DNA from 4 places in the Delftia sp. CH05 genome. Region 3 is predicted to be linked to each of the others. Evidence: predicted binding sites of a transcription regulator. Region 3 holds the regulator's gene; each other region holds the start of a gene.
What was found. Region 3 encodes LexA, which represses DNA repair genes until DNA is damaged. Its sites were predicted from a motif close to ACTGTATNNNNATACAGT; they were not measured.
Positions count from the first base shown of each region.

Region 1 (8,806 bases), on a different contig from region 3:
CAGCAGTTGATCGAGTACGGGAAGGGCAAGCACGGCGCGCGCCTCGTTCCAGGCGCCGTCGTCACCGCCGCCTGCCGCGCCTGCGGCACCTGCGGATGCAGCCGCCACGACGGCCGCACTGCCCTGCCCTCGCCGGGCCTTTTCGCCCAGGCTCTGGCGGTCATGGTTGGAGAAGGCCGAGAAGCTGCGGCGCACCAGGGGCAGGATCTGGGTGAACTGGGTCTCGCCCAGCTGGGCCAGCCAGGCATCGACGGCGCCCCAGATGGCGTCGTCGTGCAGCAGCACCAGGGCCTGGCGGTTGAGAAAGCCGTCCAGCCAGGCGGCAGCGTCCAGCGGCGGCACGCCCAGCGAGAGATTGCGGCCCAGTTGCGTGGCCACGGCCTCGCTGTCCAGGCGGTGGGCATCCAGCAGCAGGCGGCAGGACGTGCCGCGCAGCAGGGCCGCGCCGGCGTCGCCCAGGGCAATGCTGCGCAGGGCGCCGAACCAGACCTCGCGCGGCTCCTCGGCATCGCGCAGGCGCAGGGCTTCATGGGCCTGCAGCACCGTGGCCTGCATGTGCCTTGCGGCGTCTTCATCCAGCGCCATGCAGGCCAGGGGCAGGCCGATGGCGGCACGCAGCGCCATGCTGTCGATCACCGTGGCCAGCGCCTGGGTGTCGGTCTGGCGCACGCTGCCGTAGCGCAGCACATTGGCCAGCGGCGGCAGCGCCTGCATGAGCTGGGAAACGTCGCCGGTGCTGGCAGAGCGGTTGGCCAGGTCGTGCATGAGGGCATCGACCAGGTGCGGCAGGTCGGCCAGCAGGGCGTCGTCGATGGTCCTGGCCAGCTCGGGCAGCGGTGTCTCGGGCGTCAGCGCCTGGCGCACCTTGGCGGCTGCAGCCTGCACCAGGGTGCCGCCGTAGCGGCTGGCCTCGATGACGCGCACGGCCAGCTCGGGCTCCCACTGCAGCTGCCAGCTTTCGCGGAAGGTGCCCCGGTTGCGCTGCTGGTCGGTGGTGACGCTGCCCCACTCTATGCCCAGCAGGCGCAGCCGGTGCAGGAAGTGGCTGCGGTCGCGGTCCGTGTCCTTGCGCAGGTCCAGGGCCAGGACCTTGGCGGCCGCCTCGGGCTTGAGGCGCAGGCTTTTTTGCTGCTGCTCGATGTCGCGCTGCAGCGGCACCTGGGGCACGTCGGCGGGCACGCCGCCGATGCGGTCGCCCACGCTGAGTTCGCGCTCGATCAGGCGCAGCGGAGCGCGCTCGCCCATGCTGATGACGGTGACGATGGCCTCGTCCAGCTCGGGCAGGCCCGGGCTGGCGTGGCCGCGCAGGGCGGCCAGGCTTTCGGCCAGGCGCGTGGCCTCGATGATGTGGGCGCTGGAGCAGTCCAGGTCCTTGGAACGCAGCAGATGGGCCACGCGCGCCAGCCAGCCGACGGTGCGCCGGGTGCTGGCGCGTGCCGGGTCGGCAGCAGGTGCGGACTGGAGCAAGGACTCGGGCGCAGGCTCGGAGCAGCGCCACAGGTGTTCATACCAGCCCGGCGAATCCACGCCCGCGCCATAGCCGCTGGACGAGCACAGGTTGCGGTAGGTCCAGGGCGCCCAGGTGGCCTGGACCTTGGCCTTGGGCAGGCCCTTGAGCGTGGCGGCATCGGCCTTGGCGGTAACCTGGGCCTGCAGGGCCGGCACATGCCATGCGCCGCAGACCACGGCAATGCGCTGGTGGCCGGCCTTGACGGCCTCGCGCATGCATTGGCGCATCCAGGCTTCGCGCAGCGCCTCGCGCCGGGCGTGGCGTTCTCCGCGCACTTCGTTGGGCAGCTCGGCGCGCACCACGGCCATGGCTTCGGCAATGCCCTCGAACAGGGTGGCGCCGTCGCCGCGCTCCTCGACCATGCGGTTCCACCAGCTTTCGCCGTCCGGGTAGCCTGCGGCCTCGGCCAGCAGGTCCAGCGGATCGCGCCAGTCCCGCCTGCCGGGGTCCGAGGGATCGACGGCGAGGTCGGCAGCCGGCACGGACTGCGTGGTGTCGTCGCGGTCCAGGGCCTCGGCGGCATTGCTCTGGAGCTGGCCGCCGTCTGCCGCAGCGACGCCGGAATCGGAGCCGGTGTCGGCATCCTGGCCTTCATCGCCCGCATCCTCGCCCGCATCACCTGCATCTGCTGCCGCCGCCTCGGCCCGGCGCCGCTCCTGCTCGGCCATGTCCAGCGCCATGCGGTGGGTCTGGGGCAGGTCGATGAAGCGCGTGGCCACGCCCTGGCGCGCCGCCCATTGCAGGGCCTGCCATTCGGGCGAGAACTCGGCGTAGGGATAGAAGGCGGCATGGGCCGGGCTGTCCTGCACATAGACCAGCATGGCCACGGGCGGCTGCAGGTCGGCATGCTGCAGCATGGGCAGCAGGGACTCGCCCTCGGGCGGGCCTTCGACCAGCAGGCAGTCGGGCTGCAGCTGCTCCAGGGCCTGCAGCAGGCTGCGCGCGCAGCCCGGGCCATGGTGGCGGATGCCGAAGAAATGAAGCGGATTGGCAGAGGTGGCCATACGGGAAGTGCGCAGGAGATGCGCAGAAGATGCGGTCGGTCAGCGGAGCGGGAGTGCGGGCTTCAGAGCTGCTCGCGGCAGGCGCGGTACAGGTCCTTCCAGTCGCTGCGCTCCTTGACCACGGTCTCCAGGTATTCCTTCCAGACCACGCTGTCCTGCACCGGGTCCTTGATCACGGCGCCCAGCAGGCCCGAGGCCACATCGCCCGCGCGCAGCACGCCGTCGCCGAAATGCCCGGCCAGCGCCATGCCGCTGTTGATGACCGAGATGGCCTCGGCCGTGGACAGCGTGCTGCTGGGCGACTTCACGCGCACGGTCTTGCCGTCCTCGGTCTGGCCGTTGCGCAGCTCGCGGAAGATCTGCACCACCCGGCGCACTTCCTGCAGGGCCGGCGGCTCGGCGGGCAGGGCCAGGGCGCGGCCCTGCTCGGCCACGCGCTTGGTGACGATCTGCACTTCCTCGTCCTGCGATGCCGGCACGGGCAGGACCACGGTGTTGAAGCGGCGCTTGAGCGCGCTGGACAGCTCGTTCACGCCCTTGTCGCGGTTGTTGGCCGTGGCGATGACCGAGAAGCCCTGCACGGCCTGCACCTCGGTGCCCAGCTCGGGCACGGGCAGTGTCTTTTCGGACAGCACGGTGATCAGCGTGTCCTGCACGTCGGCCGGGATGCGGGTCAGCTCTTCGATGCGGGCGATCTTGCCCAGCTTCATGGCGTTGACCAGGGGGCTGGGAATCAGCGCCTTCTCGGACGGGCCATGGGCCAGCAGCTGCGCGTAGTTCCAGCCGTAGCGCAGCTGCTCCTCGCTGGTGCCGGCCGTGCCCTGCACCAGCATGGTGGAGTCGCCGCTGACGGCGGCCGACAGGTGCTCGGACACCCAGGACTTGGCCGTGCCGGGCACGCCGTACAGCAGCAGGGCGCGGTCGGTGGCCAGGGTGGAGACGGCGATTTCCATCAGGCGCGGATTGCCGATGTACTTGGGGCTGACCTCGAAGCCGTTGCCGAGCTTGCCGCCCATCAGGTACTGGAGCACGGCCCAGGGCGACAGCTTCCAGTTGGGCGGACGCGGACGGTCGTCCACCTTGCGCAGGGCTTCGAGTTCTTCGGCGAATTGCTGTTCGGCATGCTGGCGCAGGACTTGGCTCATGGTGTGCTTCCGGAAAGGGATGGGAATGGGATTCGGTAGGGGGTGGGTGGCAAAGCGGGCCCGGCCTCAGGCCTGGCCGCGCAGTGCGATGAAGGCCTGGTGCAGGCCCAGGCGCAGCTCGACGATGCGCTCCAGGTGGCCGCGCATGCGCTCCTCGTCCCAGGGCCGCGCGCGGCTGCGTTCGAGGCGCGCCTGCTGCTGGGGCGTGAGGGCAATGGCCGGGGCGGCTGTTGCTGCAGATGCCGAAGCGGCTGCGGTCTCTGCAACAGGCTCGGCCGGGGGCTCCGGCGCGGGCTCGACCTGTGCATCCAGCACCGAGGGCTTGCGCCACAGCTCGGCAAAGCGCTCCAGCGCAGTCACGTCCAGCATGCGCGCGCAGGACAGCAGGGCCTGGTCGGCGCGGTAGCTGTGCCAGTTGCCCGTGATCTGCTTGCCGCCCACGGCCACATGCAGTGCCTCGGTCAGCCGCGCCGACAGCGCGGGCGAGAGCAGTTCGGCACCGCCCAGCGACTGGGACATGCCCTCGATGGCGTCGATGAGCTTGTGCCTGTCGCGCTCGAACTGTGCAATCCAGCGGGACTCGCGTTCTTCGGGGGACAGCCGGGCCATGAGGGCGGGCAGCAGCGCATCGTGGCGCATGTCGCGGCCCAGGGCCTGGGCGGCATCGATCCATTCCACGTCCAGCTGGTACTGCAGGGCCCGCACCCAGCCCTGGCGCAACGAGGATTTCCAGTCGCTGCGCCGGCTCCACTCCATCACTTCCAGGGGCGTCAGGCCCAGGGCCCGGGTCCAGAAGGACACCGGGGTGAGCTGCACCATCTGCTCCAGCAGCCAGGCCTTCTTGCCGCCACGGAAGTAGGCATCGGGCTTGAGCGTGATGCCGTCGCGCTCCCATTCCTTGAGGCCTTCCTCGGGAGGCTCCACGATCCACTGGCCCTTGTCGTCCTGCTGAAGCATGGACTGCATCCAGCCCATGACGCGCTGGCTGTGCGCGCTGTCCGGCAGGCACGAGAGCATTTGTGCGGCGTTCTCGCGGATTTCCTTGCTGCGGTCGGACAGCAGTTTTTCGAGCAGCGGCTCGTCGTCCATGCCCAGCCCCACGGTCAGTGCCTGGACCATGGGCAGGCGCTCCTTGGCGCCCAGTTCCTTCAGGCTGCCTTCCAGCCGCGCACGGGCCTGGGCGGCATCGGCCGCGCGCTCGCTGCGCAGCAGGGCCACGCGCTGCTCGACCGAGCCCTCCTGCCAGACCAGTTCGGGGTCGGCGGTTTCCTCCACGCCGCTGGCATAGCTCCATTGCGGATTGAGCGCGCCCAGCCAGCGCCCGCGCTCGCCCAGCACCGGGGCCAGCCACTGGCGCAGCTCCACGGACTGGCGGCCCTGCTCCAGCGCAGGCACCAGCAGGTCATGGGGCAGGCGCTGGCCCGCCTGGTCCAGGGTGCGCAGCATGGAGGCCTGCAGCTCGAACGGCCCGTCCTTGAGCACGTCGCCCATCAGGGTCTGCAGGCGAGCATCGGCAGGCGCGGGGCGCGATTCTGCAGGTGCCGCGGCCGGCACGGCCAGCGGTGCCGGCAGGCGCACCTGCGCGCCGGGCTGCCAGCCTGCGCGCTCGAACACGGCCGCCACGGCGCTGGCGCGCAGCAGTTGCTGGGCGGGCGAGTCGCCGGGCAGGTCCGCCCGGGGCAGCAGCGCGGCCTGCACGGCCTGGTGCGACCACGGGGCAGACGGATCAACGCCCGAAGCCAGCGCAGGCGGCACGGCCAGCCGGTCCGAGCCGACCATGGCCGATTGCTGCAGCGCAGTCCAAAGTTGTGTGTTGCTCATACCGGTTCACCCTGGTTCTGCCAGATACATTGCCGGGCGCTTTCGCCCTCGCGGGCCTGCCAGGCGCTCAGCAGGCGCCAGCGGCCCACGGCCGGGCCGGGCTCCCATTCGCCAAACAGCTGCATGGGCGCGCCGCCGCTGAGCGCCAGCAGGCGCCAGGCTTCGGCATCGTCAATGGCCACGGGAACGGGTTGCACAGGCGCGGCAGTGCCGTCAGCAGACACGCCGGGCGCAGCCGCCGATGCGCCCGGCGCATCGGGCCAGGCCGCAAACCATTGGCCCTGGGCAGGCACCAGGCGCAACCCGTCCTGGCACAGCGGCTGCGTGGCCTGCAGCGGGTTGGCGGCAATGCGCCGGCCCATCTGCTGCAGGACGTCGCCCACGGCCGAGGTGTCCAGCGGGCTGGCGCCCTCGGCAGGCAGCGCAGGCCCGTTGCCGTTGGCGGCAATGGCGCGCAGCGGCGCATGGCCCGGGTAGAAATTCAGCGCGCATCCGTAGCGATGGCCAGGCACCCAGGCCGATTCGAAGCCGCGCCCGCCCTGCGCATAGTCCAGCACCAGGGCCATGCGGCCCGTGCGCTGCCCGTGCAGCCAGACGCGGCGCTCCATGAGCCGGCCTTCGCGCTCGATCATGCGCAGGCCGGCCACCAGCCATTCGTCCTCGACCAGTTGGCCGCGGGCCTGCACTTCGGCCTTGTCCATGGGCCAGCCCAGCGCGGCCATCACGTCGGCCTTGACCTCGGGGCTCAGCGATTCGCGGCGGCGCACGGCGTCGATGATCAGCTGCCAGTGGCCCAGCTGCACCAGCATGTCGCGCGGCCAGTCGCGGTGGCTGTCCACCAGATCCCGGCAGTCCTTGATGCGTGCCGCCATGCCCGTGGCCTGCGCATCGACCATGCGCGCGGCCATGGTGTTCCAGCGCTGGCGCATCTGGGAGTCGCCGGCCTGGTTGGCCAGGCCCGCGCGCACCATGTCCTGCATCCACAGCGACAGTTCCTGCAGGCCCGCCTCGACCTTGTCCCAGCGCTTGTCTTCGCGCCTGGCCTGCTGCCTGGCCGCAACCTCGGGATCGGGTGGCGGCTCGGCCGCCGCGGCGGCTGCCTTGGCCTCCTTCTTCTCGGCCTTTTCCTGGCGGCTGTCCAGCCAGGTCTGCACCCAGGCCGGTGGATCGCCGCCCTCGGTGACCTGGCCGCCCGCACGCATCAGCATCAGCGCCAGCCCATGCTTGCAGGGGAACTTGCGGCTGGGGCAAGAGCATTTGAAGGAGGGGCCCGACAGGTCCACCTGGGTCTGGTAGGGCTTGCTGCCGCTGCCCTGGCACTCGCCCCACACCGCCACATCGTTGGCACCCATGGTGGGCCATTTGGCGGGCGATTGCAGCCCCTTGGCGGCCTTGCTGGAGGAAGCGTCCGGCGATAGCGCCAGCACTTCGCTCTCTGTTCCTAATACACGCGACACCGAAGCTCCCTCTCCAAGTGTTTGTCATCGCCAGGCGCATTGAATGAAGAAACGACCGCGCCCGGCAAGCCCGAAAGCCTATCAGCAATAGTTATCGGCAATTTGAAACAAATCACAACAACGTCAAACCTCTCTCCCATGAACCGGGAACCCCATGGCGCGCAGCCAGCTGCGCTATATCAGCGCATGCATTGATGGCACCAAGCCGTACCAGCCTTCAGGCATTGCAAAAAGACGCAGGAAACACGCATTCACCATTTCCTGCGATGCACATCGCCACCCATTGAAAGCAAGCACTCATTCCGCACTGAAAACGGTTTCATTCCATTGCACTGGCAACCATTGCAATCCGCTGGCCATTGCGATAGCCCGACAGTGCGTTCAAACCGGAGCCAGGCAAGGCCGGACCAGACCCTGGCTGGGGGATGGGCTCTCGAAAAACCGGATGTGCCAGGCAAATATACTGTATATTCATACAGCCATGGAGCTGCAACGCAAACTTTTCATCCTCGCCGACGCCGCCAAGTACGACGCCAGCTGCGCCTCCAGCGGATCGCAGGGGCGCGACTCGCTGGACGGCAAGGGCATGGGCTCGGTCACCGGCATGGGCATCTGCCACAGCTATGCGCCCGACGGGCGCTGCATCTCGCTGCTCAAGATCCTGCTGACCAATGTCTGCATCTTCGACTGCCGCTACTGCATCAACCGCAAGAGCTCCAACGTGCAGCGCGCCCGCTTCACGGTGGCCGAGGTGGTGCAGCTGACGCTGGACTTCTACCGGCGCAACTGCATCGAGGGGCTGTTCCTGTCCAGCGGCATCATCCGCTCCAGCGACTACACCATGGAGCAGCTGGTGGAAGTGGCCCGCCGCCTGCGCGAGGAGCATGACTTTCGCGGCTACATCCACCTCAAGACCATCCCGGATGCCGCCCCCGAATTGCTGGCCCAGGCAGGCCGCCATGCCGACCGCCTGAGCATCAATGTGGAACTGCCCACGGCCAGCGGCCTGGCGCAGTTCGCGCCCGAAAAGGACGGCCGGCGCATACGCCAGGCCATGCAGGGCGTGGACCGGCATGTGCAGGCCTGGCGCGCGGCCACGCGCGAGCAGCGCCAGGCACAGTCCCTGCCCGGCGCGCCCGCGCAGCGCGCCGCCGTGCCGCGCTTTGCGCCGGGCGGGCAGAGCACGCAGATGATCGTGGGCGCCGACCGCGCAACCGATGCCGACATCCTCGAATCCAGCCACACGCTGTATGCGGGCTACGGCCTGCGCCGCGTGTACTACTCGGCCTTCAGCCCCATTCCCGATGCCTCGCGCGATCTGCCGCCGCAGGCGCCGCCCCTCATGCGCGAGCACCGGCTCTACCAGGCCGACTGGCTGATGCGCTTTTACGGCTACGGGGCGGGCGAGATCGCGGCGGCCAGCCGCCACGGCATGCTGGACCTGGAGATCGATCCCAAGCTGGCCTGGGCGCTGGCCAACCGACAGCAGTTCCCCGTGGACCTCAACCGTGCGCCGCGCAGCCTGCTGCTGCGCGTGCCGGGCCTGGGCACGCAGACGGTGGACCGCCTGCTGGCGGCGCGCCGCGTGCGCAGGCTGCGGCTGGACGATCTGCTGCGGCTGCGCGCCCCCGTGCAAAAGGCCCTGCCCTTCGTGCTGATCGACGGCCACCGGCCCCTGCTGGGCGAGACCGACTCGGCCGCGCTGCGCACCCGGCTGATCGCTCAGTCGCAGGCCAGCCAGGCCCAGGCACGGCACAGCGGCATGCGCGTGCAAAGCGCGCTGCAGGCCTGCCTGTTCTAGCGCCTGGAGCACGCCATGCAAGCACAGGCTCTCACCATCGAACTCGACAGCCCCGACGACTGGCCCGG
Region 1 covers NZ_WUMG01000056.1:20,336-29,141, forward strand. The annotation lists gene GRX31_RS26995 (DUF5682 family protein) at 1-2,514, opposite strand, end outside; gene GRX31_RS27000 (AAA family ATPase) at 2,577-3,659, opposite strand; gene GRX31_RS27005 (DUF5691 domain-containing protein) at 3,726-5,480, opposite strand; gene GRX31_RS27010 (SWIM zinc finger family protein) at 5,477-6,937, opposite strand; gene GRX31_RS27015 (putative DNA modification/repair radical SAM protein) at 7,419-8,738, shown strand; gene GRX31_RS27020 (TIGR03915 family putative DNA repair protein) at 8,754-8,806, shown strand, end outside.
Region 1: GRX31_RS27015 (putative DNA modification/repair radical SAM protein) is a predicted target of LexA. The motif match lies at 7,400-7,417, and genes of this name have one in related genera.

Region 2 (5,240 bases), on a different contig from region 3:
CGGCGACGACGCGCTGGTGGACTGTGTGTTTCGGATTTGTGGGGTCGATCATGGCCGGCATTGTGCCGTGCTCAATCCTCCGGGCATCGCTCCATGGCCCAATCCAGCGCAGCAGCCGCAGTGAGGTGCGGCCCGTCAGAATGGCGCGTTGGAGCGTTCGACCGAGACGGGGCCCAGGCCCGCGTAGATCTGGTCGTCGTCCAGATCTGTGACAACAAACCACCCGGGCTGCACTTCATTGATGAAGTAATGCTCGGGTAGTCCCGGCAGGATTTGCACTTCTGGCGTTCCGAACCAGCGCGGCATCGTGAGCAGAGTGGGGTACAGCTCAACTTCGAGAGACATTTTCATAACGATCTCCGGGTCAGGTTCGAACTATGGGGATGTCTTGGAGGTCAGTGGTGTATCTGGGGGTGCGGCGGTCCTGGCGCATGGCCCAACCCGACGCCTGCAGCGCGCTGGCCACTCCCAACGTGCCTTTGCCGTATCGCGCGTTAAGGCGGTCCATGGCCTCCATCAGGGGGCTGTGGTCGCGCGCATAGTCGTTGGGCTCATCGAGCAATGAGGCTTGCTGCACTGCCACGGGGGACAGATCCAGCAGCATCACGCCAGCCTTCGACAGCTGATAGCCGGGCTCGTAGATCTTGGCGATCCCGCGCGCCGCAGCGCGCACCAGCAGGGCCGTGTCGCTGCTGGGCTGTGGGAGCTGGATGGTGGTGCTCCGGGCGAAGCGTGGGCCGTCACGAAATGGGCTGGTGTGCGCGAAAACATGCACGGCCCCGGCTCTGTGGTCTTGAGCGCGCAGTTTTTCCGCAGCGCGCTGTGCGAAGGTGGAAACAGCCTCCACCAGCGGCGCCAGTTCGCTGACTGGACGGCCGAAAGATCGGGTGCAGGCAATCTGCTGCTTTGGTGGTGGCTCATGCTCCAGCCCCAGGCAGGGCATGCCCTGCAGCTCGCGCGCTGTGCGCTCCAGCACCACACCAAAGTGGGCGCGCAGCAGCGGCTGTGGCGCGCGGGCAAGGTCCCAAGCCGTGAAGATTTTGTGATCCAGCAGGCGCATCTTGATTCGGCGCCCCACGCCCCAAACGTCGCCCACGGGCACGCTTTCCAGCAGCGACTGCAGCTGTGCTGGCGAAAGCTCGGTGAGGTTGCATACCTGGGCCAGTGAGGCAGGGTAGCTGCCGGGTTTGCGCTCCGCGTCTTTGGCCACATGATTGGCGAGCTTGGCCAAGGTCTTTGTGGGGCCGATGCCGATGCACGTGGGGATGCCGACGCCGCGCAAGATGCGGTCACGGATTGCCCAGGATCTGCGCGTCACGTTGTGCACGCCAGCCAGGCCAATGAAACATTCATCGATGCTATAGATCTCTTGCTCTGGCCCGAGGCCGGCCGCGAGGGACATCATGCGGTCGCTCATGTCGCCGTACAGCACAAAATTTGCGGACAGGGTGACAAGGCCCTGGTGGATACGGTGCTTGATCTGGAAGAAGGGCTCGCCCATCTTGATGCCCAGCGCCTTGGCTTCTTCGGATCGGGCGATGGCACAGCCGTCGTTGTTGCTGAGCACTATCACCGGAAGGCCCTTCAGCGCAGGGCGGAACACGCGCTCGCAGCTCACGTAGAAATTGTTGCCGTCCAGCAGGGCGAACATGGCCTGATCTCACAATGTGCGGAACGACTTGACGGCGCACGTCACCACGCCCCAGATCTCCAGCTGTTGGCCTTCTTTCGCACGGATGTCTGGGTATGTGGGGTTCTCGGCGCGGAGCATCACCTGGTCATACCTGGCCCAGAATCTTTTGCATGTGAAGTCGCCATCCACTTCAGCCACCACAATGTCCCCGTGCTGCGGCCGCAGGTACTTGTCCACCACCAGCAGGTCACCATCGAAGATCCCCGCTCCGATCATCGAGTCGCCGCGCACACGCAGCAGGAAAGTGCACTGAGGATGCTTGACCATGATCTTGGCCAGATCGATGCGCGCACAACTGAAGTCTTCGGCGGGGCTGGGAAAGCCAGCGCGTACCGGACTGGCGGGGGCCGGCAGCGGTGTTGGCGGCATGGCGGCCGCGACCGGCTGTGTGGGGGTGATGACGTGGGGCATGGTCGACTTCCTTGTGCTGTATAAATATACAGTAATCATGCATTTCCTCAAGCCAGCGTGTTCCGTTGCCGTGGCGTATATGACCCAGCGAAGCAGGGGGCGGAGGCCTCATGTAAGTAGAATGGTGCGCTTCCGCCTCTATTAGTTGGTGGGGCGAAGTAGGTGAGCGCTGCAAGCTATTGATTTGTAAAGGTGCAATTTTCCCTTACAAGGCGTAGGTCGGCGGTTCGACCCCGTCAGCACCCACCAAGAACAAAAGGCGAACGAAAGTTCGCCTTTTCTATTTCTGCCACTGAAAGACAGACCATGTTCGAATCCATCCGCAAGCATTCCAAGTTCGTGATGATCTTGTTGTTCTTGCTGATCATTCCCTCGTTCATCTTCGTGGGGGTCAACCAGAACTACTTCACCGAATCCAGCGTGATCGTCGCGCGTGTGGATGGACATGAGATCAAACAGGCCGACTGGGAGAACGCGCACCGCATGGAAAGCGACCGCCTGCGCGCCGAGAACCCCAACGTCGACCCCAAGCTGCTGGATTCGCCGCAGGCGCGCTACGCCACGCTGGAGAAGATGGTGCGTGACCAGGTGCTGGCCGCTGCCGTGCAGAAGATGCACCTGGCCGCATCGGATGCACAGCTGGTGCGCACGCTGCAGGAGATTCCCGCGATTGCCGCGCTCAAGAAGCCGGATGGCTCGATGGATGCCGAAGCCTACCGCGCCCTGGTCGGATCGCAGGGCCTGACGCCTGAGGGCTTCGAGGCCAATCTGCGCCGCGAACTGTCCATGAACCAGGTGATGGGTGGCGTCACGGGCACGGCCTTTGCGACCGACGCCCAGGTCAAGCAGGCCATCGATGCGCTGTACCAGCGCCGCGAAGTGCAGGTGGCACGCTTCGAAGCCAGCGCCTACGCCAGCAAGGTCCAGCCCACCGAGGCCGACCTCAAGGCCTACTACGACGCCCACACCAGCCAGTTCCAGCAACTGGAGCAGGCCAAGGTGGAATACCTGCTGCTGGATGTGCCCAGCATCGAGGCCGGCATCACGCTGAGCGAAGACGATGTGCGTTCCTACTACAACCAGAACGCCGAGCGCCTGGCCGGTCCCGAGGAGCGCCGCGCCAGCCACATCCTGATCAACGCATCCAAGGATGCCCCCGCGGCAGAGCAGGAGAAAGCCAAGGCCAGGGCCGAGGCATTGCTGGCCGAGCTGCGCAAGGACCCCAAGCGCTTCGCCGAGCTGGCCAAGGCCAACTCGCAGGACGGTGGTTCCGCTGCGTCGGGTGGAGACCTGGGCTACTTCGGTCGTGGCGCCATGGTCAAGCCGTTCGAGGACGCAGCCTTCGGCATGAAGGTCGGTGACATCAGCGACGTGGTGCACAGCGACTTCGGCTACCACATCATCTCGCTGGTGGACATCAAGAAGCCCAAGGCGCCGAGCTTCGAGCAGATGCGTCCCAAGCTGGAAGCAGAACTCAAGCAGCAGCAGGCGCAGCGCAAGTTCGCCGAACTGGCGGAAGGCTTCTCCAACGCGGTCTACGAGCAGTCGGACAGCCTGCAGCCCGTGGCCGAGAAGTTCAAGCTCACCGTGCAAAAGGCAGACCATGTGACGCGCCAGCCCGGCCCCAACGTCAAGGGCCCCCTGGCCAATCCCCGTTTCCTGGAGGCGCTGTTCTCCAGCGATTCGCTCAACAACAAGCGCAACACCGATGCGGTGGAGCTGGGTTCCAACCAGTTGGTGGCCGGCCGCGTGGTGGAGTACACGCCTGCCCGCACGCTGCCCATGGCCGAGGTCGGCGACAAGCTGCGCACCCTGTATGTGGCGCAAAAATCCGCCGAACTGGCCAAGGCCGATGGCGAAGCCAAGCTCGCCGCATGGAAGGCCAAGCCTGACGCGGCGCAATTGCCCGCAGCCAAGGTGATCAGCCGTGACCAGCCCGAAGGCCAGTCGCGCGAAGTGGTGGACGCTGCCCTGCGTGCGCCCACGGCTCAGCTGCCTGCGTGGACGGGTGTTGACCTGGGCGCGCAAGGCTATGCCGTGGTCAAGATCAACCGCATCGTCGAGCGTCCGGCCGATGATGCGCAGGCGGCTGCCGCGCAGAAGCAGGACTTCCTGCGAAGCTCGGCCGTGGCGGAAGCTATGGCATACTACGAGCTTCTCAAGAAACAGCTCAAGGTGCAGATCAAGGTCCCGCGCCCCTGATGAGGGAAATTTCTAGAAAAACAGAAATTTCAGAAATCAAGCAGTTTTTTGGAATAGAATAGCGTTCTTCTACGGTGGCTGTAGCTCAGTTGGTAGAGTCCAGGATTGTGATTCCTGTTGTCGTGGGTTCGAGCCCCATCAGCCACCCCAAATAAAAAAATCCCCAGAGCAGAAATGCTCTGGGGATTTTTGCTTTGGGCGGCAGGGGGACTGCTTGTGCCCGGCAGCTTGTCCCCGGCAGCTTCAGGTGCGCCGGACAAGCTCCCTGCCGGCTGCGGCTGCATGGAGGATGGCGCCATCCTGCCCCTTGCCCGCTTCCCCCGATGCGCCGTTGTTCCTGCTGCACCCGATCCGTCACGCAACGCCTGTTCCAAAGCATTTGTCTGCTGGTTTTTGGCATATAATCGAATGCTTCAACGGTGGCTGTAGCTCAGTTGGTAGAGTCCAGGATTGTGATTCCTGTTGTCGTGGGTTCGAGCCCCATCAGCCACCCCAAACAAGAAAATCCCCAGTGCAGAAATGCACTGGGGATTTTTGCTTTGGGCGCAAACTTTATCTTCCTCGGGCTGGAAGCAGACGGGATATTCGCATGGCCAATTGCGCTGCGGCTGGATTGCGGCCGCGCATGCTGCGGTGGATTTTCAGGCGCTTGGTGCGAGGCCTGCCTCCTGACTTCGGGACCTGCCCTATCGCCACCGTGGCCATGCCATGCCCGTTGCGCGGGCCGTCCCGCCGAGCTTGCGTGCACGTGATGTCGCCCCCGTATTCCCGACCCCACCCTATTCGCAATAAAGCAGCTGGTCAGCCCCTGCAGCGTGTTGCCGCCTGAACTCCCGAGGCGACCGCATTTTCAGCGAAGAATGCGGATGCACCTCGTTGAAGTGCTCGAAGGCCGCTGGCAGTTGCGCCAGTACCGTCTGCGCGTCACTCAGGT
Region 2 covers NZ_WUMG01000038.1:51,860-57,099, forward strand. The annotation lists gene GRX31_RS23095 (hypothetical protein) at 1-52, opposite strand, end outside; gene GRX31_RS23100 (hypothetical protein) at 136-351, opposite strand; gene GRX31_RS23105 (Y-family DNA polymerase) at 365-1,651, opposite strand; gene GRX31_RS23110 (LexA family protein) at 1,661-2,104, opposite strand; gene GRX31_RS23115 (SurA N-terminal domain-containing protein) at 2,411-4,306, shown strand; tRNA gene GRX31_RS23120 (tRNA-His) at 4,381-4,456, shown strand; tRNA gene GRX31_RS23125 (tRNA-His) at 4,726-4,801, shown strand; one part of gene GRX31_RS23130 (IS3 family transposase) at 5,086-5,240, opposite strand, start outside.
Region 2: GRX31_RS23110 (LexA family protein) is a predicted target of LexA. The motif match lies at 2,120-2,137, and genes of this name have one in related genera.

Region 3 (8,806 bases):
ATTTCCTGGATGTGCCCGATGAGGTCTGCAAGCAGCGCCTGCGTGCGCGCAATGCGGCGGGGGATCATCCCTTTCAGGCCAGCGATGAGCAGTTCGACCTGATCACCAGCTACTTTGTCGCGCCTTGCGCACAGGAGGGCTTCGACGTGGTGCATCACCCGTATGTGCGGGCCTGACCGCAAAGGCCGTGCGGCCGCCGGCTCGCCCACTGGAACGCCTCCTCGATCGCCTACTCAATCCCCGCCAGACCGTGCCTGCACTTGCACCCAATAGCGTGTACGGGTGCTCAACTGCAAGGGGAAGCGGCTGACGAGCGCGGCCAGGGCGCGATCGGTGTCGTCCACGGGAAAGGCGCCCGAGACACGCAGGCCTGCCACCTCGGGCGTGCAGCCCAGGTAGCCGGGCCGGTAGCGGGCGAGGGCGTCGATCAGCTGGCCCAGCGGCATGTCCAGCGCGATCAGTCCGCCTTCGTGCCAGCTGGCGGCAAAGGGATCGGCAGACGCGGGTGGCTGGGCGGCGCTGGCCGAGAAGGCGGCGTGTTGCCCGGCCTGCAGCTCGGTGGGGGTGGCTTCGCTGTCCAGGGGCTGCAGGCGCACGGTCTTTTCCTGCACGTTGACATGGCACAGGCCGTCGTCCGCGACATGGACCGTGAAGCGCGTTCCCAGGGCCAGTACATGGCCTTGCGGGGTTTGCACACTGAAGGGGCGGCCCAGTGCGTCTGGCCCGGTGGCGACGAGGATGCGGCCGCGGTAAAGGCGCAGCAGGCGCTGGCGGTCGTCGAAAGCCACGTCCACGGAGGTGGCTGTATCCAGGGCCACCAGGGAGCCGTCGGGCAGCGTCAGGTCGCGGCGCTCGCCAGTGGCGGTGCGATGAGCTGCCTGCCAGTGCTCGAGCGGCGCGCCTTTCCAGGCGAGCCAGGCCGTGGCACCACTGCCCAGGCCAAGGGCCACAGCACGCACCGCAGAACGGCGATTGGGGTCGGAGCGGCGGCCCAGCGCCTGGCGCGCCAAGGGTGCGGGCAGATGCGACAGCTGTGCGGTGACGGATTGCACGCGCAGCCAGGCGCGCTGGTGGGCGGGGTCGGCCTCGTGCCAGTCCGTCCATGCCTGCTGCAGGCTTGGCGTCACCGCGGTGCCGCGCAGTTTCACGTGCCAGGCAGCGGCCTCATGCAAGGCCCGTCGGTCGTTGCTTTCCAAAGATCCCTCGCCCATGTGGCTATGCCAGGACCAGGCAGCAATGCTCCATCGCCCGGGTCAGGTAGTTGCTGACGGTGCGCAGCGACACGCCCAGGCGCTCGGCGATCTCGGGGTAGCTCAGTTCCTCGAAATGGGACAGGACGAAGGCTTCGCGCACCTTGGGTGCAAGGCCCTGGAGCATGCGGTCCACGTCGAGCAGGGTCTGCTGGACGATGGCCTGCTCCTCGGGCGAAGGCGCCAGCGACTGCGGCAGCTGTGCAAGATAGTCCAGATAGGACTGCTCCAGCGTGCGGCGGCGAAACAGGTCGGTGACCAGGCCGCGGGCGATGGTGGCCAGGTAGCGCCTGGGCTCGCGGATGTCCTGCTGCGGCACTGGCGAGCGCAGCAGGCGCACGAAGGTGTCCTGGGCCAGGTCGGCCGCATCGTCACGGTTGCCCAGGCGCTTGCGCAGCAGGCTTTCCAGCCAGGGATGGTGATTCTGGTAGAGGCTGTGCACGGAGAGGGCTTGTGCGAAAGAAGCGGGGAGGCCGGGCGTAGAAGCCGAGATGGGCAACGTGGCGGTCTCGGTTGCAAAAGATAATAAGAATGCTTATCAATTATCTTTCACGCAGGCTTTACTCCTGAGGACTGGGTATCTTTCTGTTGCATGTGCGCTACAGGGAGATGCTGGCGGAACTTCCACGCCGGCCCTGCGCCGGGCGATTGCGCTGGTAGGCGCTGGGCGGAGCGCCAAAGCTGCGCCGGAAGACGGCGGTGAAGGCGCTGGGACTGTCGTATCCATGGGAGAGCGCCACTTCCAGGACCGAGGCGCCAGCGGCCAGCCGGGGCAGGCTGAGCAGAAGACGGGCCTGGCGGCACCATGCGCCGAAGTTCATGCCGGTCTCGCGCAGGAACAGGCGTGCCAGCGTGCGGGGATGCATGTGCAGCCGCTGTGCCCAACTGGCCAGGCCGGCGTCCTGCGATGGGTCGTCCACAAAGCTGCGGCAGCAGGCGGCCAGGGCGCCATGCCGGGGCATGGGCACGTGCAAGGACAGGGCGCGGGCGCGCTCCATTTCGTCGAGGATCAACTGCATGACACGCTCCTCCCTGCCGCCCAGCGGGTAGTCCATGGGCAGCTCGATGGCCTCCAGCACGAGTTCGCGCAGCAGGGGCGTGACCTGCATCACTCGGCAGTCTTGCCACAGGCCGGGCCGCAGCCCCGGCTCCACGAACACGGTGCGCATGGCCACGGGGCCGGCGGCCATGTGGATGGCGTGCAGGGACTGTGGTGGAACCCAGACGGCGCATCCCGGGGGGACGACCCAACTGCCCGAATCCGCGCGGATCAGCATCACTCCCTCGGTGGCATGCAGCAGCTGGCCGCGGCGGTGGGCATGCGGTGCGATGGCAGCGCCGGCCGCCATGTCTGTGGCAAAGGCCACGACCGGGCGGGCCGTGTGCTCGCCGTGCGGGGGCAATGGAGCGGCCGCAGGCACGTCATCCAGGCAAGCGCGTGTGCGGGCATGGGAAAGTGGGCCACTTTGCCGGGTTGTCATTTTCTCGACGATTGTTGTTGCTTCGTAGCAGGAATGCAGATCATGCACTTTCTACGATGACCCACTTTCAATCCGCAGGAAAGTGGCAGGTATGGAGATGATTTCCCTTTCGAGAATGACGGACGTGACAGGAGGCAGGGCATGAACCGCGCACGTCTGGGGCTGCTTACGGGCACGCATGCCATCAACGACCTCTACCAGGGACTGGTTCCTGCGCTGTTGCCCTTCATGGTGCTGGAGCGCGGCTACAGCTATACGGAAGCCAGCGGCCTGATGCTGGCGGCCACGGGCCTGTCGAGCATGGTCCAGCCGCTGTTCGGCCTGTATGCCGACCGGTCGCCACGGCCCTGGATGGTGCCGGCCGGCTTTGTGGTGGCCGCCCTGGGCCTGGCCCTGGTGGGCATGAGCCCGGACTACTGGGTCAGCTGGTTGGCTGCCGTGCTGTGCGGCCTGGGGATCGCGGCCTACCATCCGTCCGCAACGGTGGCGGCCCGCATGGCGGGCGGCAGCTCGCAGAAGGCGATGAGCGTGTTTTCGGTGGGCGGAACGGCGGGGGCATCGTTCGCTCCCATGCTGGCGGCGGCCGTGGTGGGCGCAGGCGCCTTGCACCGCAGCTGGATGCTGGCCCTGCCTGCAGCGGCCATGCTGGTGCTCTGGTATGCCTGTACCTGGCGGGATGGAGCCAAGGACCATTGCGCCACCCGGCGCCCGGCCGTGGCGCAGGGCGAATTGCCGGCCAACCACTGGCGCGCCTTCTTCCTGCTGTGCGGGGTCATCGTCTGCTGGTCGATTCCCTATGTGACGGTGCTGTCCACCCTGCCCATGTTCGTGACGCGCGAGCTGGGCGGCTCGGACTTCATGGGAGCGGCCACGCTGACCTCATTCACAGCCGCTGCGGCGGTGGGTACTTTGCTGGGGGGCACGCTTGCAGATCGCCGGGGGCGCATGCAGGCCATCCGCGCCGGCTACCTGCTGGCATTGCCTGCTCTGGCGGCCCTGGCCCTGGCCTCCACGCCATGGATGGCGCTGGCCTGCACCATGGCCCTGGGCGTGTGCATGTTTCTTCCGTTTGCCGCCCAGGTCACGCTGGCCCAGGACTATCTGCCGCGCAACCAGGCCACGGCCAGCGGGCTGACCCTGGGGCTGGCCATGTCGATAGGCGGCATGGTGGCGCCGTTGTTCGGCATGCTGTCCGATGCGCGCGGACTGCGTTTTTCGTTGAGCGTCGTGCTGTGCATTCTGTGCGTTGCCGCGGCGCAGGCGTGGTGCATGCGCAATCGGCGCAGCGAGGGGAGTGCTGCACCGGCGGCTGTCAGGGCCTGATGCGCAGCCCCTGCCGCTGGGCAAGGCAAGAGACAGGCCCGGGCTCTCGCAGACCGGGTGGACGGGTTGGTCTCAGGGCGACCTCAGGCCGGTGTCTGCGCGCCGTGCGCTTCCATGCGTTCCAGGGCGGCACAGACATCGGCCATGCGGCCCGAGATGAACAGGCATTCGGGCTGCTCCTGCGGCGAGCGCTGGATGATGCGCAGACCCGAAGGCAGGGCCTGATCTGCCGGAAGGGAGGGCAGTTCGGGTTGCAGGGGCAGCAGCAGCTGCGCATCCCTGTGTTCTGGCAGCCGTGCTGACTTGCTGCGCCGCTGCTGGCTGCGGCGGCGGGCCTTGCTGAAGGACAGGATGGTCGCCTGCTCGGATTGCACAGGCGATTCGGGCTGGATGGTGCGCATGGCGGGCTCCATGGCGGCGGCGGGCAGGCGAATGCCCTGTGCCAGGCGCAGGAAGGACAGAGAAGACAGTGTTGGCAGAGCGAATCCCATGTGACGACTCCTGTTGGCGTATTTCAAAGAGGCATGGACACAGGCAGGATTGCGGTTTGCGGGCAAAGCTCCGCCCAGGGCGAAGCTGCAAGGCTTCGCGCCTACCACCTGGGCGGTGCATGAAGTAGGGGGTGGCAACCCGTGCAGGGCTGCCCGTCCGGCTTACATGGACATGCTGTTGCGGATCAGCCCCACGGCCAGGCCTTCAATGGCAAAGGCCTCTTCGGGAGCGACGCGGATCACCGGGTAATCGGGGTTTTCCGGCAGGAGCTCCACGCCCTGCGTGGTGCGGCGCAGGCGCTTGACGGTGACTTCATCTCCCAGGCGTGCCACGACGATCTGCCCGTTGCGGGCTTCATGCGCGGACTGCACGGCCAGCAGATCGCCGTCCATGATGCCCGCGTCGCGCATGGACATGCCGCGCACGCGCAGCAGATAGTCCGGGCGGACCTGGAACAGGCTGGGTTCGACGGAATAGGTCTGGTCGATATGTTCCTGGGCGAGAATGGGCGAGCCCGCCGCAACGCGGCCCACCAGCGGCAGCATCAGCGGCGCCAGGGCCGACAGCGGCAGCCCGAAGCTGGTGCCGCGTGCGGCATTGATGTTGCGCACGGTGTCGGTACGCAGGCGAATGCCGCGGGAGGTGCCGCTGACCAGTTCGATCACGCCTTTGCGGGCCAGGGCCTGCAGATGTTCCTCTGCTGCGTTGGCGGACTTGAAGCCCAGCGTGTTGGCGATTTCCGCGCGGGTGGGGGGCGCGCCCGTGCGGGAGATGGCGGCCTGGATCAGGTCCAGGATCTGTTGCTGGCGGGCGGTGAGCTTGGGATGGTCGAGCATGGCGTGCGTCCGGTCCTTGAATTCAGATGGCAGGCAGAGAAGTCATCTGATGATTTATACAGTATCTGTATTTTTAACCAGTTTTCCAAGAGGTGCAAGTGGGGCAGTCAAAGTTGGTGATTCTTGGCACGGGCGGCACCATCGCCGGCCGGGCGGATTCGCAGTCGCAGGCAGTGGGATACAAGGCCGGACAGATCACGGTGCAGTCGCTGCTCGATGCCGTGCCGGATCTGGAGCAGCAGGCGCTGGGGCCTGTGCAGACGCAGCAGATCGCGCAGGTGGACAGCAAGGATATGGACTGGTCCGTGTGGCGCGCGTTGCTGCGTGCCTGCACGCAGGCGCTGGAGGATGCGGACACACGCGCCGTGGTGATCACGCATGGAACGGACACGCTGGAAGAGACGGCCTGGCTGCTGCACAGCCTGCTGCCTGCCGCCAAGCCCATAGTGCTCACTTGCGCCATGCGCCCGGCCACGGCCCTGCTGGCCGACGGACCGCAGAATCTGCGCGATGCCGTGACCGTGGCCGCCAGCGGCGGGCGCAGCGGTGTGTGGGTGGTGGCCGGCGGCGAGGTGCATGCGGCGGCCCAGGTGCAAAAGGTCCACCCTTACCGACTGCAGGCCATGCGCTCCATGGAAGGTGGCCCGCAGGCCGTGGTGGAGGAAGGACGCGTGCGCTGGCTGGTGCCTGATGCGCCGGTCACGCCGGTCGCCCCCGTTGCGCGGATGGTGACTTCCGCTCCCGCTCTGTCTGACCTGCTGGCGCTGGATGAGCTGCCCTGGGTCGAGGTGGTGTTCAGCGGTGCCCTGGCGCGTGCCTGCGGCGTGGATGCGCTGGTGGCCGCCGGCGTGCGCGGCATCGTGGTGGCCGGCACGGGCAATGCGACCATTCACGAAAGCATGGAAGCGGCCTTGCTGCGTGCGCGCGACAAAGGCGTCTGGATCTGGCGGGGCACGCGCTGCGCCGAAGGCCTGCCCGTTGCCTCGGGGCTTGGCACGGACCCCGCAGAGGCCGATCTGGTCCAACTGCCCGTGGCCAAGGCACGGATTGCCATGATGCTGGCGCTGGCCGCGCAGCCGCGCGACTGATCCTCCGGGCGTCGCCGGCGCTTCAGATGCAGGCGGGCAACAAAAAAGCACCCGGCGGGTGCTTTTCTGGGGTCTGGCGCATGGCCTGTGTCATTCAGCCAGTGCTGCCAGGGCGCGCTGGGTGATGTCTTCCACCGAGCCCAGGCCGCTGATGGCGCGGTACTTGGGGGCTGCTGCGGCTTCCTTCTCGGCCCAGGCGCGGTAGTAGTCCACCAGCGGGCGGGTCTGGCTGCTGTAGACGTCCAGGCGCTTCTTGACCGTTTCTTCCTTGTCGTCCTCGCGCTGCACCAGCGGCTCGCCGGTCACGTCGTCCAGGCCTTCGACCTTGGGCGGGTTGAACGTGACGTGGTAGGTGCGGCCCGAAGCGGGGTGGGAGCGGCGGCCGCTCATGCGCTCGATGATGGCATCGAAGGGCACATCGATCTCGAGCACGTAGTCCAGCTTCACGCCGGCGGCCTTCATGGCGTCGGCCTGGGGAATGGTGCGGGGAAATCCGTCGAACAGGAAGCCGTTGGCGCAATCGGGCTGGGCAATGCGCTCCTTGACCAGATTGATGATCAGGTCGTCGCTGACCAGTTGGCCGGCGTCCATCACGGCCTTGGCCTGCTGGCCCAGGGGCGTGCCGGCCTTGACGGCGGCACGCAGCATGTCACCGGTGGAGATCTGGGGAATGCCGTACTTCTGGCAGATGAAAGCGGCTTGCGTGCCTTTGCCGGCGCCGGGTGCGCCCAACAAAATCAGTTTCATGGAAGTCCTTGAGGAGAGTAGAAATTCTTGTCTGCCGGATCGGCCCACCGGGGCGGACAGTCCATGCGTCATATTTTTGTCGCGGGCAAGGATAGCACGCACAGGGCCAACACTGGCTTACACGCACGGGGCAAAACTGTCGCCTGTGCAATCGCCAAAACCTGCGTTTTGCTGTCCGACAAAACCGCATGGGCGGTGTTGCTGCAAATGGCGATGCCCGGCATCGCCATTTGTGCGTTTTCAGCGGCCGGCCGATTCAGGCCGACGGATTGGACAGCTGGGCGCGCACCCGCTCCAGATCCTCGCGCGTGTCCACGCCAGGGCCGGGTGCATGGGGTGTGACATGGACGGCGATGCGGTGGCCGTGCCACAGCGCACGCAACTGCTCCAGGGCCTCCAGTGCCTCGGTGGGTGCCTGGGAAAGCTGGGGGAAGCTGCGCAGGAAGCCGGCGCGATAGCTGTAGATGCCGATGTGGCGCAGCGGTGCGAAGCCGGGGTAGCCCAACGCTGCCGATGCCGTCTCCCACCATGCCTGGTCCGCATGCTCGCGCGCGAAGGGAATGGGCGCACGGCTGAAATAGTGGGCCATGCCCTGGGCATCGCAGACGACCTTGACCACGTTCGGGTTGACGAAGTCGGCAAGGCTGTCAATGGCATGCGCCGCCGTTCCCATGCTGGCCGAAGGTTGCCGGGGCAGCAGGGCGGCCACGGCGTCGATGAGTTCGGGGGCGATCAGCGGCTCGTCGCCCTGGACATTGACCACGATGTCATCGCCATCGAGACCCAGCAGCGCGCAGGCCTCGGCCAGTCGGTCGCTGCCGCTGGCATGGTCGTTGCGCGTGAGCACGGCCGCCACGCCATGCGCGGTACAGGCGGCGAGGATGCTTTCGTCATCGGCTGCGACCACGCACCGCGCGGCGCCGCTGCGGCTGGCGCGCTGTGCCACGCGCACGACCATGGGAAGGCCTGCAATGTCGGCCAGGGGCTTGCCCGGCAGGCGGCTGGAAGACAGGCGGGCGGGAATCAGAACCGTGAAGGGCGCGGAGGACATGGTGCGTGCAGGAGTGAGGCGAAGGCGTGGGGCGGCGCAGGTGATGGGAAAAATCAGTCCTCGATCTCGTCGTCGTCCAGCGTGCGGGCCTCGGTTTCCAGCAGCGCGGGAATGCCGTCGCGCACCGGGTAGGCCAGGCGCGCGCTGCGCGAGACCAGTTCCTGGTGCTCGCGGTCAAAGCGCAGCGGGCCTTTGGTGACGGGGCAGACCAGCAGTTCGAGAAGTTTGGCGTCCATGGCGGATCCTGTGTTTTGAAGGGAAAGGGCGGGCCGTGGCAGCCAGCCGACACGGAGATGATAGTCAGGCGGGGCAGGGGCGCAGTGCCTGCAGCCGCTCATCCAGCAGAGCCCAGAAATCCGCCGGCAGCTGCAATTGCAGCGCAACCGCCCAGGCCTGGGGATGGGTGCGCCACAGCTTGACGGCATCTTTTTCGGTGCAGACCAGCGGGTCTTCGTTGCGCCCCAGGCGCTGGAAGCTCTCAAAATTATAGTGATCCGGCAGCGCCTGGACATGCTCCAGCGTCAGGCCTTGCTCGCGG
Region 3 covers NZ_WUMG01000009.1:96,014-104,819, forward strand. The annotation lists gene GRX31_RS10165 (AAA family ATPase) at 1-176, shown strand, start outside; gene GRX31_RS10170 (FecR domain-containing protein) at 234-1,211, opposite strand; gene GRX31_RS10175 (sigma-70 family RNA polymerase sigma factor) at 1,216-1,692, opposite strand; gene GRX31_RS10180 (AraC family transcriptional regulator) at 1,850-2,731, opposite strand; gene GRX31_RS10185 (MFS transporter) at 2,873-4,054, shown strand; gene GRX31_RS10190 (hypothetical protein) at 4,138-4,545, opposite strand; gene lexA (transcriptional repressor LexA) at 4,708-5,382, opposite strand; gene GRX31_RS10200 (asparaginase) at 5,481-6,470, shown strand; gene adk (adenylate kinase) at 6,561-7,217, opposite strand; gene kdsB (3-deoxy-manno-octulosonate cytidylyltransferase) at 7,474-8,268, opposite strand; gene GRX31_RS10215 (Trm112 family protein) at 8,322-8,504, opposite strand; gene lpxK (tetraacyldisaccharide 4'-kinase) at 8,569-8,806, opposite strand, start outside.

Region 4 (8,806 bases), on a different contig from region 3:
TTGGCGGTAACGACTCCCTGTCACTCACGACCTTCGGCGACGGCCAGACAGATCCAGCCGATGGCTACGCCTGGAACCTCTGGCAGCACTACATCTGCTGCCAGCGCCGCGGCATTTTTCTCTTCTCCGTTCCCTGAAGGATCACCGATGACTGCTTCATCTCGCCGGCAGCCCAAGGCGCTGCAGGCCATCTCGTGTGTCGCCGTGGCCTGCGCGCTGACCGCCCTCAGCGTGCCCGCGCAAGCACAGCCCGTTTCGTCCTCTAGCCTGTACTACCGCATGGGCGGCGGCTCGCCCAGCGGCATGGCGCCCAACCGGGGCTCCCTGTCCACCCAGCTCAGCGCTGGCGTGCGGGCCAACTATTCCTGCGGCAAGTTCGACATCGGCATGTCCTGGTCCACGCTGATGAACAGCATCCAGAACCTCGGTGCCACGGTCGCCGGGGCTGTGCAGGCCGGCATCGCCGCCCTGCCTCTGTACTTCCTGCAGCGCGCCCAACCGGGCCTGTATCAGCTCTTTCAGAACTTCAGCCAGAAGGCGGATCTGCTGGTCGCCTCCTCACTCAAAAGCTGCGAAGAGATGGAGTCGATGATCAAGTCCGGCAAGGACCCCTACGAGGACTACATCGCCCTGGCGAAGGGCGACGCGTGGAAGATCAAAGCCTCGCTGTCCGGCGACGTGGTGCAGGCCAAGGTGGACATCAACAAGAACGAGGAAGCTCAGAAAAAGGGCCTGGACTGGGTTTTCGGCTCCCGCGCCGGAGGCATCGGTACCGCCCCTATTCAGCCCATCCGTGACCTGGCCGTGGCCGGCTACAACGTGACGATCAACAAGTCGGCCAGCACCATCGCCACGGCCAACTACGGCAGTTCCTCCCTGTCATCGACCCGGCTGGTCCAAGCTTTCAAGGCTCCCGAGGATCTCGCCAAGTGGAGCACCGAGGTGCTGGGCGACCAGAAGATCTATCTCTGCACCCAGGACGCCAGCTGCCCGAACCCCACAGCCACTGTCACCGCCACAGGCCTGGCGCCGAAGTACGAGCAGGAGCTTGAAGGCGTGCTGCCCACGATGCGGACCCTCTCCATGGCAGAGACGGCAAGCCAAGCCGACTTGGCGAAGGTCAGCGCACCCGGCATGGCGGTGAGCCCCCAACTCATGGATGCCGTGCGCAAGCTGCCCACGGATATGCGCTCGGTGGCCGTGAATCGCCTGTCCCAGGAGATCGCCATGCACAAGGTCATCGACAAGGCGCTGATCGCGCGCAATGCGCTGATCTCGGGCATGAGTCTGCCCCAGGCCACGGCCGCCAAGCAAGTGAACAACGAAGTGCAGCAGCGCATCGACCGGCTGACGCAGTACATCGACGACATGATGTTTGAGTTCCGCATCCGCAAGGAAATGACTGGCGACACAGCGCTGGCAATCATGCAGAACCAGCTGGCGGCTGGGGCGGCAGCCGCAGGCGCCGCCGGCGGCGGTCGTGCAGACCGGGCACCCCTGGTCGATGGCCACGTGGGAGCTCCGCGATGATTCAAGACGCTCACGACATCGATGTCCAGAGTGCTGACCAGGCCAAGACACAGCGAGCCCCCTGGTGGCTCCGTGGCTGGATGCCCTGGCTCCTTTGTGCGATCGGCTTGCTGGCCATCGCCACGCTGGTGGCCAGCGTGCTGATCCGCTTGGCCCCCGCCCAGGTGCTGGAGCTCATGGCCTGGTTTCGCAACGCTTCCCGCCTGGGCGCCATAGGCCAGACCCTCGTGTGCATCTGGATCGTTGCGCGCTGGCGGCGTGTGGTGGCCTGGGGACGGCGCCGTGGCTTTGTCAGCAAGGCAGAGCACCGCGAGATCCTCCTGATGCGCTGGCGCGCGGCCGGCTTCCTGGCCCTCTATCTCATCGCCCTGCCCATCGGGCCTGGCAACCTTGGCCGGGCAGTGCTCGGCTGGTTCAACTGATCCCGGAGCGAATCATGCAGCTCGATAGCTATCTGGAGCTTTTTACGACCATGTACGGTTGGGCGTTCGCCAACCTGATCGGCGAGATCATCGTCGGCACCGGCCTGGTGGCCCTGCCCTTCGCGCTGATCGTCTTCCGAACATGGCATGAGGCCAAGGACCGCGGCCAAGGATTTGAGGGCGTGAGGTCCCTGCTGGAGTCCGTCCAGACCCGGATCATCACTGCGCTTTTCGTGATGTCCATGTGCTTCGCCACCACCCCGATCACGTCGCTGCACAACGTCAACATGACCTATGTGCCTGCGCGCAGTTTCGATGGGTCGGAACCCCAGCCGGTATCGCTCAAAGGCGGGACCAGGTCGGGCTATGACACAGCCATGGCAGATGCCGTCAACGGCTCATTCAGCAAGGCTGGCAACCTGTCGTATGTGCCGCTGTGGTGGTACTCCACGATGGCAATCAGCTCTGGTGTCAATGGTGCCTTCCGCGCCGGCCTGAGCAATGCCGGGCGCGACCTCCGCGTGATTGAGGACATGGCCAGGATGGCGACGATCGAAGATCCGGGCCTGCTCTATGACCTGCAGCGCTTCTATTCGGAGTGCTTCATCCCTGCGCGCAGCCAGTACCTGGCCATGGACAAGAGCAAGATTTCGCCTACCGGCAAAGCCTTGCTCGCCGAGGGCAGCGGCTACGGCCCGACCGATGTGGACTGGGTCGGCAGCCAGTTCTATCGCACCGAGGCAGGCTTTTATCCCAACATGCGCTCCTATAACCCGGTGCCAGGCTGGGCGATCGATTTCTCGCGCGACGTCGAGTACATCCAGACGCCGGCGCCTGAAGGCACGCCAGAGCACGGATATGTCAACCCTGACTGGGGCCGACCCACCTGCACGCAATGGTGGGAATCTGCATCGACCGGCCTGCGCGATCGCCTGATCAACAACACCAGTACCTGGCGAAACCTAACTCAGAAGGTGCAAAACACCCTCACATTCGCCAATGCCGATGAGGCAAAGGACAGCGTGGCACGCTTGGGTTTCGAGAAAGCGAATCCAACTTACGTCTCACCCGACAGAATTATGGGTGACGACTACGGCAAGGCAACTAATTTCGGCAGATCTATCGTTGGTGCTGCCAGTACATTTGGAGTTGCCAATAAGGCGTTAGATGCCTCTTTGGCCATGATTCCTCTGCTCAACGCGCTGCCTATGGTTCAGGCGTTAGTGCTTATGGCGCTATACATGTTTTTACCGCTTATTGTATTTCTTAGCGGCTATGATCTAAAGATGATGCTTTATGGGGCCATGGCCATCTTCACTGTGAAATTCTGGGCTGTGATGTGGTTCGTGGCGCGCTGGATTGATGCGCGTCTTATTGAGGCCATGTACCCTGGATTCTCGGGGAATGCAATAATGCAAGAGGTCACGCAGGTTTTCAGTTCTGGACAGCCTCAGCTGTACAAGAGGATGATTTTAAACATCCTTCTGATGCTGCTTTTCATTGGATTGCCCGCCATTTGGACAACCATGATGGGTTGGCTTGGCTACACTATGGGAATAGGTGTAGAAACTCTGAAGGGTGGAACTTCAATGGCAACAGGATCAGCGCAATCGACCAAATCTGGCGCACTTAGAGGCGCAAAAAAGATGCGATAGCAATCTTATTTTTTATCAATTGCGCAAAAATGTGCAAGCTCAAATTCATCGCAATCTCCCGCTGCGAAGGCTTGCATAGCGCTATATTTGTCGTTTACAAATGTTGTGTGATCATCTGCATCAGCATTGACCTCTTCTTCAGTAAATGAAGAAGTGATTGCATTTCCCATTGCAGAAAATATCAATCCGAAAATGATCAGGCAAATCCTGCCAACAAATTTGAACAGTGCAAAAACAAATTTGATAATGAAGTTCAGCATGGTGTTCCTCAAGAAGTCTCACGTAGCAGACCACACTAGCCCCGGTGCGGCGTACAAGCCCAAACCGCAGACTACACGGAACCCTTGCTCCATGCGCCAAGCTGATCGATGCTTAGCAATCAACACTGGGCAACTTCGTGCCCGGTTGACAGATCGTAACGCTTGCAAGCAGGATTGTAAAGTCTCCTCCGTCTGTCTCACTCCTCATACCCCATCAACAATGCATCTTAGAAACGCTCTCCACTCGACCCTTGCTGCTATTTTTCTCACAGGAGTGCCTGCGGCTGCATCTCAAGGCGCTGACCCGCACCTGTGGATTCCTATGCGGGAAATTGTCTTTAATAGCATTAACTTTGCATCAACAGGCACTGAAGAGGAACGCCAAATCCTCCAGCAAATCTGGTCAAAAGAGCTATCTGCACATCTCTCCGGCAACTCTAAGGAGTTGCCCGCATTCACGTTAGTCGGAGATGCTAGAGATAATGGTAAGCGAATAATATTCACAATGTTTGATGCTGCCGGCAGCGATCGTTGTGAAACTGCTGAGAACGGCGCCTCTGCACATGATATTTTTGTCTTGTGTAGAATGCGTGTATTAGCTTGGCCAATGTTGGGGTACAAATTTACCGACCTACCTAACTATTGCATGCTTCGCAGTGGCGGCGACAAGCAAAATCGCGTCGAATATTTTTACGACAAGAACCAAAAGATGGTGAAATTCAGGACAATTCAATATGGAAAACCAGTTCAAAATTGCAGTAGAGCGTTGAAGCTTGGATGATTGAACGCTCATTTAGCAACTAAACACTTAGCCTTAATAATTTCACCAAAACGGAATACTTCAGCAATTTTCTCATCACCAGATTTTTTTATTGACTGCGAATATGCCAACTTAGCAAGTCTCTCGGAAAGCTCCATCTCATCCTTGCTTTCAGAAAACTTCCGTATACCATTTATCGTTTGCTTTAGAGTCTGAGAGCCTTTCTGCCGGCTATTCATAAGACTGTTAGCTAACTTCTCAATATCCCTACAGATCATACTTCTATTTGCTCCACTTAACGAAGAGATAGCTTTAGGGAATTGCAAATCATCAAATTCATTTGAAAATGCTGGCCCGACGCTTCCCAAAAATAAGACAAAAGTATAAATTGTTATAAACCGTACTCTTTTCATAGAAGATCGCTAATGTAAAAAATTCATGCTTTGCAATTGTATATCAATTGCAGATTGGAATTTTAAACATTTTGGCCTTGCATAAACTATGCGCGCGCCATTGGAATGTCTGCAATTTCAGTCGTGTACCTGGGAGTGCGCCGCTCTTGGCGCATCTGCCAACTTCTCGTGTCTCCAGTATTGCCAGCACTGCCTACATGGACTGCGCCCTTCCCGAAGCGCGCATTAATGCTGTCGATCGCACTCATCAAGCGGCTCTGATCACGTGTTGAAACTTCTTCAAGCGGTAGATCCGCCTGCTGTACCTCAGGCCCCGAAATGTCTAGCAAGATGACTCCTGCCTTCACGAAGTCATAGCCCGGCTCGTAGATTGAACGCATGCCGGCTACCGCCGCAGACACAAGCTGGCGAGTGTCGGCCGTCGGCCGCATGGGCACAATCGTTGAGCGGTAGAGGCGTGGTCCAGGCCGGTGTGGCGATGTGTGCACGAAAACCTGCAGCTGACTCGCGCGACCATCCTGCTCGCGCAATTTCTCTGCCGCACGGGTTGCATATTCGCTGATCGCTTCGAGCAACTGATGCAGTGCCGTCACCGATCGCCCAAAGGACCTGGTGCACGCGATCATTTGCTTCGGTGCCGGCGCAACGTCAAGCTCAATGCAACTCTGGCCGCGGAGCTCACGCACAGTGCGTTCCAGCGTCACGTTCCAACGTCTGCGAACTGTGCTGGGGTCCAACTGAGCAAGTTCCCAAGCCGACAGAACGCCGCCATCTGCCAGCTGTGACGCAATGCGACGGCCGACACCCCATACATCCGCAGCAGCTGTTGCATGCAACAGCTGTTGCCGACGTTGAGCAGACTGCTCTGTCAGGTTGCAGATCCTGGCCAAGTCCGATGGGTAGCTGCCTGGCTTGCGCTCCGCATCTTTTGCGATGTGATTCGCCAATTTAGCCAGGGTTTTTGTCTCGGCAATGCCGATGCAGCATGGAATGCCCACCCACTGCAAGATCCGCTCGCACACGGCGCAGGCGCGACGAGTGAGATCGCGTATGCCATCGAGGTCACCGATGAACGACTCATCGATTGAATAAATCTCCTGCGCCGGGCCGAGCCCTGCAGCCACGCTCATCATGCGGTCGCTTATGTCACCATATAGGGCAAAGTTCGCTGAGAGGGCGATCAGCCCATGTGTGAGCTGGAGATGCTGGATCTCGAACCAAGGCTGCCCCATCTTGATGCCGATAGCCTTCGCCTCGTTAGACCTGGCGATGGCACAGCCGTCGTTGTTTGACAAAACGATCACCGGCTTGCCGACGAGAGAGGGTCTAAAAATTCTCTCGCACGACACATAAAAATTGTTGCCGTCAACAAGAGCGTACATCGAGAGTTCCTTCGCCTAGGTCTTGAATCGCTTGATGCAAGCGGTCACGACACCCCAAATTTCGAGGGTCTGCCCCTCGCGCGGAACGATGTCTGGGTAGGTTGGGTTTCCAGCCTTAAGCCGCACCACGCCGCCGACCAGGTGCAGCTTCTTGACAGTGAAATCATTGTCCACAACGCCCACGACAATGTGCCGGTGCTGTGGCTTGATCGCCCGATCTACAAGGATGAGGTCGCCGTCATCAATCCCTTCCTCGCACATCGAACTGCCGGCGACGCGCAGCAGGAAGGTGGCCTGTGGATGGCTGATGAGCTCTGTCGTTAGATCGATGCGCTTTGCAGCGAAGTCAGCGGCTGGTGATGGAAAGCCAGCACGGACACATGCATCGCCTGCAGTGACGAAGCAAGTCCCTTCGATGGGGCGCGGCTCCATGGGGGGAAGACTGTGCGCGTTCGGCATAAGAAAATCCAGACACTGTAATTTCATACAGTATACGCCGTATAGAGCCAACGATCGCAGCCTTGATCGAAGGGCATGGGGCTCGGGTCGCGCTCTACGAGTGAGCCACGGCTAGGAAAAGCACTTGGAATCTTTCTTTGTATTGCACAATACAAAGATCATGCATCACGCCACCACCTCATCTTGGGGGCACCTCAGAAAACGGAAAATAAAGCACGCTAAGCTGTGGAAGCCCCTGCCAAGCTCGTTCCACCTTGCAACGACGCAATCAGCGGACACGAAACATTCCCCTGCCGCGAATGGCAGGCGCACACCAGGTCAGACAGCACAGCCTCCATGCGCGCCAAATCGGCCATCTTCTCGCGCACGTCTTGGAGCTTGTGCTCGGCCAGGCTGCTGGCCTCCTCGCAGTGGGTGCCATCGTCGAGCCGCAGCAACTCGGCGATTTCATCCAGGCTGAAGCCCAACCGCTGGGCCGATTTCACGAATCGCACCCGTGTCACGTCCGCCGCGCCATAGCGGCGAATGCTGCCATAGGGCTTGTCCGGCTCGGGCAACAAGCCCTTGCGCTGATAGAACCGGATGGTCTCCACGTTGACGCCGGCTGCCTTGGCAAAAACGCCAATGGTCAGGTTCTCCAAATTATTTTCCATACCGCTTGACTCCGTACATGAGTACGGAAGTAAGGTTACGCTATCCAATTCAAATAGGAGATGGAACCATGAAGCTCGCCCCATATATTTTAGAACGTCTCACCCCGACCAACCGGCCCAAAGGTTTTGCGGAGTTCTTGGTCGCGCTACTGGGTGAACTTGCCAAGGGACGCCCGATTTCGCGAACTACGCTTGCCAGGACTCTTGGCTGGCCCGCTGAGCAAGTGGCGGCTGTGCTCGAACAAGCCACCAGTACCGAATACGACAACGATGGGAACATCATCGGCTATGTCCTCACCTTGCGCGAGACGTCGCATGTCTTGGAAATTGACAACCGCCGGCTGTATGCCTGGTGCGCGCTGGACACCCTGATGCTCCCGGCGTTAATCGGCCGTACAGCTCGCGTCTCGTCGCATTGCGCTGCAACTGGAGCACCCGTTTCGCTTACGGTTTCACCCAGCGAGATACAGGCTGTCGAACCTGCCGGCATGGCGGTGTCCTTGGTATTGCCGCAGGAAGCAGCCGACGTTCGTCAGTCCTTCTGTTGCCATGTACATTTCTTTGCATCTGTCCCGACGGCGGAAGACTGGGCCTCCAAGCATCAAGGATTGGAAGGATTGGCGATCGTCAGTGTCCACGAGGCTTTCGGCTTGGGCCAGGAGTTTAATCGACATCTGTTGCAGACCATGTCATCTAGGACACCGTGATCGGATATCGACCCAATGTTCTACGGCACCGGCATCGGATTCGCAGCGCGCGGATTGAACTCGGCGAAACGGTATATGCATTGCCGTGAACCGACCAAAAGGAGGTGTTCGATGAACGCCTACACGGTGTCCCGGCTGGCCCTTGATGCCGGGGTGAGCGTGCATATCGTGCGCGACTACCTGCTGCGCGGATTGCTGCGGCCAGTCGCCTGCACCACGGGTGGCTACGGCCTGTTCGATGACGCCGCCTTGCAGCGACTGTGCTTCGTGCGGGCCGCCTTCGAGGCGGGCATCGGCCTCGGCGCATTGGCGCGGCTGTGCCGGGCGCTGGATGCGGCGAACTGCGATGAAACTGCCGCGCAGCTTGCTGTGCTGCGTCAGTTCGTCGAACGCCGGCGCGAAGCGTTGGCCAATCTGGAAGTGCAGTTGGCCGCCATGCCGACCGCGCCGGCACAGCATGCGGAGAGTTTGCCATGAACAGCCCCGAGCGCATGCCGGCCGAGACGCACAAACCGTTCACCGGCTACCTGTGGGGCACGCTGGCCGTGCTGACTTGCCCCTGCCA
Region 4 covers NZ_WUMG01000021.1:7,665-16,470, reverse strand. The annotation lists gene GRX31_RS17090 (TraU family protein) at 1-137, shown strand, start outside; gene GRX31_RS17085 (integrating conjugative element protein) at 148-1,530, shown strand; gene GRX31_RS17080 (hypothetical protein) at 1,527-1,952, shown strand; gene GRX31_RS17075 (conjugal transfer protein TraG N-terminal domain-containing protein) at 1,967-3,607, shown strand; gene GRX31_RS17070 (hypothetical protein) at 3,613-3,867, opposite strand; gene GRX31_RS17065 (hypothetical protein) at 3,959-4,648, shown strand; gene GRX31_RS17060 (hypothetical protein) at 4,657-5,040, opposite strand; gene GRX31_RS17055 (Y-family DNA polymerase) at 5,127-6,422, opposite strand; gene GRX31_RS17050 (LexA family protein) at 6,438-6,854, opposite strand; gene GRX31_RS17045 (mercury resistance transcriptional regulator MerR) at 7,100-7,534, opposite strand; gene merB (organomercurial lyase MerB) at 7,603-8,241, shown strand; gene merD (mercury resistance co-regulator MerD) at 8,353-8,718, shown strand; gene merE (broad-spectrum mercury transporter MerE) at 8,715-8,806, shown strand, end outside.
Region 4: GRX31_RS17050 (LexA family protein) is a predicted target of LexA. The motif match lies at 6,896-6,913, and genes of this name have one in related genera.